3 regions of the Serratia sp. NPDC078593 genome follow, and region 2 is predicted to be linked to each of the others. Evidence: predicted binding sites of a transcription regulator. Region 2 holds the regulator's gene; each other region holds the start of a gene.
The links. The regulator Fur, encoded in region 2, represses iron uptake genes when iron is present. The targets are predictions, from matches to a motif close to ATAATAATGAGAACNACTATCAA.
Positions count from the first base shown of each region.

Region 1: a site for Fur is predicted at 841-863, ahead of feoA (ferrous iron transporter A). Genes of this name have one in related genera too.
Region 3: a site for Fur is predicted at 1,020-1,042, ahead of sufA (Fe-S cluster assembly scaffold SufA). Genes of this name have one in related genera too.

Region 1 is NZ_JBNNGK010000010.1:102,231-104,508, reverse strand. It holds gene ACQKDS_RS12875 (Tex family protein) at 1-392, shown strand, start outside; gene feoA (ferrous iron transporter A) at 996-1,220, shown strand; gene feoB (Fe(2+) transporter permease subunit FeoB) at 1,298-2,278, shown strand, end outside.
Region 2 is NZ_JBNNGK010000002.1:156,166-158,443, forward strand. It holds gene ACQKDS_RS02780 (beta-N-acetylhexosaminidase) at 1-1,015, shown strand, start outside; gene fur (ferric iron uptake transcriptional regulator) at 1,215-1,661, opposite strand; gene fldA (flavodoxin FldA) at 1,990-2,278, opposite strand, start outside.
Region 3 is NZ_JBNNGK010000005.1:68,592-70,869, reverse strand. It holds gene sufB (Fe-S cluster assembly protein SufB) at 1-582, opposite strand, end outside; gene sufA (Fe-S cluster assembly scaffold SufA) at 597-968, opposite strand; gene ACQKDS_RS07620 (hypothetical protein) at 1,719-2,123, shown strand; gene ACQKDS_RS07615 (hotdog fold thioesterase) at 2,159-2,278, opposite strand, start outside.

The sequences.
Region 1 (2,278 bases), on a different contig from region 2:
ATCTACAGCCGGGCATGATCCTGGAAGGTTCGGTCACCAACGTCACCAATTTTGGCGCGTTTGTCGATATCGGTGTCCATCAGGATGGTTTAGTGCATATCTCTTCGTTGGCGGATAAATTCGTTGAAGATCCGCACACCGTGGTGAAAGCAGGCGATATCGTTAAGGTCAAAGTGATGGAAGTGGATTTGCAGCGGAAACGTATCGCACTGACCATGCGGCTCGACGAACAACCGGGTGAAGGCTCACCACGCCGCGGTGGCGCGAATACCCCAGTACGTGATAACGCCACACGCCCTGCAACAAACAAACCGAAACCACGTGCGAGTTCGCCTGCAGGCAACAGCGCGATGGGTGATGCTCTGGCAGCAGCATTCGGTAAGAAACGCTAACTCCTCTTCAGGGCGGAGCACATCTCCGCCCTATTTTTTGATTTCACGCAATAAGTTGGCATTTTTTAATCCCCTCATTGGTTTAAAATAAATAATCTATTTTGAAACGTAAAAACATGCAAAAAATTTATTAATTAACACTCTCGTTAACATTCAACGCTCAACGTTATTTTTTAGGTAGTAACACAAACGGTTATCACGCAGGTTCTCAATTATGAATGTTAAAAAAACCACTCAGCTGACATGATTTAGAAAAATGATGACACAAATAACCGAATCTATTTTTCAAATAAACAAACTCGATACAAAAAACCAACGCTTTTAACCAAGAATCCCCATTTGCAGCCCATCACCGTTAGTGCTAAAAATATCGGCGCCAAGTATTTACATCAACAATTGTTCACACAATGTCAAATAGTGGCCTGTACCCCTTTTTTTTGTATTGAATACGATAATCATTCTCACTATTATTATTTTACGTGTTCATCGCGTTATAGATTGATCAATTCGGCCTGCGGATACCGTCACAAACGTGCCTTTTTCCCGGTTACCGCCGTTCAGACAGTGACGCTCAATGCGTCCAGCGTAATTTAAGAAGGTAATATGCATCTTCTGCCTAAACAGTCTTATAAGATTACGGGTTTTTCCAACGAGATAAGCCCCGCCTACCGCCAGAAATTGCTGTCACTCGGTATGCTGCCGGGATCATCATTTGAAGTGATACGTATTGCGCCGCTGGGCGACCCGATCGAAATCAAGACCCACCGCGTCAGCCTGGTGCTACGCAAAAAAGATATCGCCCTGATTGTGCTGGAAGGCCAGCAGTAACCTCACGCCGCCCACAATAGGTCATTGCCGCGTCTTTAACGTGGTTTGTATGCAATTCATTGAACTCGCGTTGGATTATGAAAAAATTAACTATTGGCTTGATAGGTAATCCGAATTCAGGGAAAACAACACTGTTTAACCAGCTTACCGGTTCCCGGCAACGGGTCGGTAATTGGGCCGGCGTGACGGTTGAACGTAAAGAGGGGCATTTTACCACTCCGCAAACCCACATTACGCTGGTAGATCTGCCCGGTACCTATTCGTTAACCACCATCTCAGAACAAACCTCACTGGATGAGCAAATCGCCTGCCACGCAATCCTCAGCGGCGATGCTGATCTGCTGATCAACGTGGTCGATGCGTCAAATCTCGAGCGTAATCTCTATCTGACGCTGCAACTGCTGGAGCTGGGTATTCCATGCATCGTGGCCCTGAACATGCTGGATATCGCCCGCAGCCAGCACATTCACATTGATGTAGCCGCACTGGCAGAGAGGCTCGGTTGTCCGGTGGTGCCGATGGTTTCCACCAAGGCTGACGGCATCGGCCTGCTGAAGCAGGTGATTGATGATCACCACTATAATGATTTGAAAGCCTTAGTTGCCTATCCGCCGTTACTGCTAAAAGAAGTTGATACGTTGAGCGCCGCGATGCCCGAAAACTTACCAACCGAACAACGCCGCTGGCTGGCGCTACAAATGCTCGAAGGGGATATCTATAGTCACCAATTGGCAGGTAACGCCATCACGCTGCTGCCAGCGGCTAAAGCTGCATTGGAGCAGCAACAGCAGGAAGATCCCGCGCTAGTGATTGCTGACGCGCGTTATCAGTCAATCGCCGCGATCTGCAATGAAGTCAGTAATTCGCAGCAGGCACTGCCGAATCCGCTGACCGAAATACTGGATAAAGTTATCCTCAACCGCTGGTTAGGCGTTCCGATTTTCCTGCTGGTGATGTATGTCATGTTCGTGTTGGCGATTAACATCGGCGGCGCGTTACAGCCCATTTTTGACCTCGGCTCTGCGGCAATCTTCATCCAAGGCATTCAGTGGGTCGGC
Region 2 (2,278 bases):
TACCGACGTTAAGAACCCAGAGCCGGGCAAAGGCATTCTCGATCAAAGTAAAGAAGATAAACCGTGGGCAAAATCGCAGGTTTGCCAAAACATCATTAAGGAAGGCAAGGTTGCCGATTTGGAACACTTGCCAAGCTACTTTGGTCAGGAAGTCAGCAAGCTGGTTAAAGCCCACGGCATTGACAGAATGCAGGCTTGGCAGGATGGTCTGAAAGATGCTGAGAGTGCCAAATCCTTTGCCACTTCGCGCGTCGGCGTCAACTTCTGGGATACCCTCTATTGGGGCGGTTTCGATTCGGTGAATGATTGGGCAAACAAGGGATATGAAGTCGTGGTTTCAAACCCGGACTACGTGTATTTAGATTTCCCGTATGAAGTGAATCCAAACGAGAGTGGCTACTACTGGGGGACTCGATTCAGCGATGAGCGTAAAATGTTCAGCTTCGCGCCGGATAACATGCCGCAAAACGCCGAAACGTCTGTCGATCGTGATGGTAACTATTTTACTGCCAAGAGCGATAAACCATGGCCGGGTGCGTATGGTGTTTCCATCCAGCTGTGGAGTGAGATCGTGCGTACCGATACACAAATGGAATACATGATCTTCCCGCGTACGTTGTCGGTAGCTGAACGCGCCTGGCACCGCGCCAGTTGGGAACAGGATTATAAGGCCGGTCGCGAGTATAAAGGTGGGGAAACTCAGCTTGTCGATACGAAAAAACTGGATCGGGATTGGCTGCATTTCGCCAACCTATTGGGGCAACGTGAGTTGGCCAAGTTGGATAAAGGCGGTGTGAGTTATCGTTTACCGGTGCCTGGCGCACGTATTGTAGATGGCACATTGGAGGCCAATATTGCCCTGCCTGGATTGGCTATCGAGTATTCCACCGACGGGGGGCAGCAGTGGTTGCGTTATGACAACAGTGCCAAGCCAGCCGTGGCCGGTGAAGTACACATTCGTGCGGTCAGCCCTGATGGCAAGCGATTCAGCCGGATAGAGTCAGTGAAGGCGTAAGTGAGTAACGCCTCACCAGCGTGTCGGCGGGTGGGGCGGAGTGTGGTGAGTGAGAGCAGTAAGGCCGTATGGGTCGAAGTGTCGCTGCAATTGTTATCTTTTGACATGATTTCCCCCGGCGCGTCCGGGGATTTTTTTACCCAAAAAAAGACATAAAAAAACCGCCGTTGGGCGGTTCCTTGCGATAGATAAATTAGCGTTATTTTATGTTGTGCAGCGTGTCGTCTTCACGGCAATCCCCAATAGCGCAGTGGCCGTAGAGGTATAGGCTATGGTTGGTGAGTTTGATGCCGTGTTGCTTGGCAATGTCTCGCTGACGCGCTTCGATTGACTCATCACTAAATTCGATAACTTTGCCACAATCCAGGCAAATCAGGTGATCGTGGTGATGCTGTTGTGTCAGTTCGAAGACGGATTTTCCACCTTCAAAGTTATGGCGTGTCACAATTCCTGCGTCGTCGAATTGGTTCAGTACGCGATAAACTGTCGCAAGACCAATTTCTTCACCCATATCTATCAGTTTTTTATACAAATCTTCCGCGCTGACGTGATGGCAAGTCGGATCTTGCAGTACTTCCAGGATTTTGAGTCGCGGAAGCGTGACTTTTAAGCCGGCCTTCTTTAACGCGGTGTTGTTGTCAGTCATGCGGATTCAGTCCTGTTACTATGCTAATCAAGTTGAGGCATTTTTGCCTATGGCATCGGTCGGCACAAAGAATTAATTGCGTCTCATTATAGAACCGGTTGAGCTAAATAGAAACCGCCGGTTGTTAACAAAGATATATTCACACCGTTACATGTCACACATGCAACATCTTGATGGGCGGGATAAACCGTAACGCTAGTCTACCTTGATGAGGGAAGAAGTTACAATTTTGTAGCTTCTATTGCTTCAGTTTGCGATGCCGATAACGGCCCTGCGCTCGTGATGCGTTTGCAGGGCCTGGATAAAACCGTTTTGGTTACAAAGCGGTTTAGCCGATGATATCAGCCAGGCTCAGTTCTTCACTAATCTGTTTGACCCAAGCGCTTACGCGTTCGTCGGTCAATTCTGGCTGACGATCTTCGTCAATGGCTAAACCGATAAAGTGGTTATCGTCTGCCAAACCTTTCGAGGCTTCAAAGTGATAGCCTTTAGTTGGCCAGTGGCCAACGATCGCGGCACCGCGCGGCTCAATGATGTCACGAATGGTGCCCATTGCATCACAGAAGTACTCTGCGTAATCTTCCTGATCGCCACAGCCGAATAGCGCCACCAGTTTG
Region 3 (2,278 bases), on a different contig from region 2:
GGACGGCACCACTCGGCCAAGGTACTGGCGTACCAATTCGGGATAGTCTTGAATCGCTTCACTGAACGAGCAAAAAATCACCCCGCTTTCGGCTAATTTTTCGCGGTAGGTGGTGGCGACAGAGACAGAATCAAAAATGGCATCGACCGCGACTTCGCTGCCCTCACGGACCGGAACGCCCAATTGGTTGAAAGCCAGCTCGACTTCACTGGTCAAATAGCTGTTTTCCGCTATCGTGGCGCCCGCTTGCTGTTCTGCACCCGGTTGAGAACCACAGGCGTCGTCGCAACTGCCACAGGAAGGAGCCGAATAATAACTGTAATCCTGATAGTTCAACTTGTCGTAGTGCGCCTTTAACCAATGTGGCTCTTCCATTTCTAACCACGCACGGTAGGCTTCCAGGCGAAACTCAAGCATCCAATCCGGCTCTTTGCGCTTGGCTGAGATTGCCCGGACCACCTCTTCATTGATGCCGGTGGCTAACTCATCGGTGGCCAACTGGGTAAAGAAACCTTCCTTGTAACGATCCTCACTGACCCAAGCCTGTACATCGTTAGGAACTTCTACGTTGCTTCGTGTCATGTTGATTACATCGCTCAAACGCCAAAGCTTTCACCACACCCGCAGGCGTGTTGAGCTTTAGGGTTGTTAAATTTGAATATCTGATTCAGCCCTTCACGGACAAAATCGACCGTGGTGCCATCGATAAACGGCATCGCTTTCAGTGGGACATAGAGTTTGGCGCCGTCACGTTCGAACAGCAGATCGTCATTGGCGGGTTGATGGGTCAGATCGAGTACGTAGGCAAAGCCGGCGCAGCCAGACTGCTTAACCCCCAACTGCAAGCCTTTAACCTGCGGATCCTGCTGCATGAGCTTAATGATCTGTTGCACCGCGCTATCGCTGAGTGAAATACCTTGCCAGACTTGCTCTTCTAGCGAGAACGTACCGACATGTTCTGTTTTCATCTGCCCTACCTCACCTTTGTCTGCGCCCGGCCAATTCAGGCTTACGCGCACATGTTAGTGATAATGATTATCACTTCAACCGTTTATTTTACGAGGGTATCGTCCTCTGCCCCCTTTTTTCCGCTTGGGCTAGCGGCAATGGCACAGAATATTCACGCTGCAAAACACTGAACACCTCAAGAACAACTCCATATCCCTTTGATAAAAATTTATTTATTTATTTTCACCGTCGCCTAATCGATGAGCGTGAAAATGTTATCAGTGCAAAGAATACCGCCATTTTAAACATTCATAGAAAATACCTATTTCTGCATATTGTCTGGGTGAAACATGCGTTCAAGGGGCGTTACCGTTAAACGCAAACGGCTAAAGCGCATCACCATTGCTTAAAGTTTAGTCGTTACACCGTAATGCAGGGCCATAAGACGTGCGGAAAGCCAAAAAGCGCTCGATAATTTGAACCGGATGAATCAGCCAGCCAACCGACGGGGTTTCACCCCCGTGAGCGACTGCTGGCAACGGGAAACATGCCGCTCACTTGGCAATGCGGGGTACGTTCAGACATGAAAATATCGTGTGCTACTATCACGGTGCCAATAATCTCAGATGCTTATCCTTATACGCCGCCCCTAACGACGCAGTCGTTTACCACCTCGCCCTACGCGTGAAAAAAATATCCATACAGTGATTGATCGCGAGCCAATCGGCAAATATGATAATGATTATCATTTAATGTTTGGGTTATTGACGATGAGCATTTCAATCAATGCGTGGCTGTTAGCCAAGATCGATGAGTACAAGTTCGCAATTCGTGACGCAACGGTGGACTTTTTCATGGCAGAAGCCGCGCTGAGACGGCAGGAATGCAATATCGATCATCTGAAACGCTATAACAGCGTTAGCCTGAGCATGGCAAACCTGTGTCTGGAAAATGGCGATGATGAAAGCTATTTACATGCGCTGAGCAAGCTGCATAACCGATTGATTATTGAGATTAATAATCCACAACGGTGCCAGCTATTTCGGGTACAAAGCTATCATTTCGCCCGTCATACTCTGACGCTGATTTGTCAAAAATATTCAATGGAGGGAATATGGGAAAAAGCCAATGCTTTTCAACAGGATTTTGTTAAGCGCGTTCCATTTCAATTGTAATCCCCAGCGGGCCATGACGCCCGCTGGGGCTGGCGTTACTCAATCACTGCCGTGGTCAAGCGCGAAATACAACATAGCTTGTCACGTGCATCAAAAATCTCAATCTGCCAGACTTGATTGCGACGCCCTGCATGCAGCGCCCGGCATACACCACG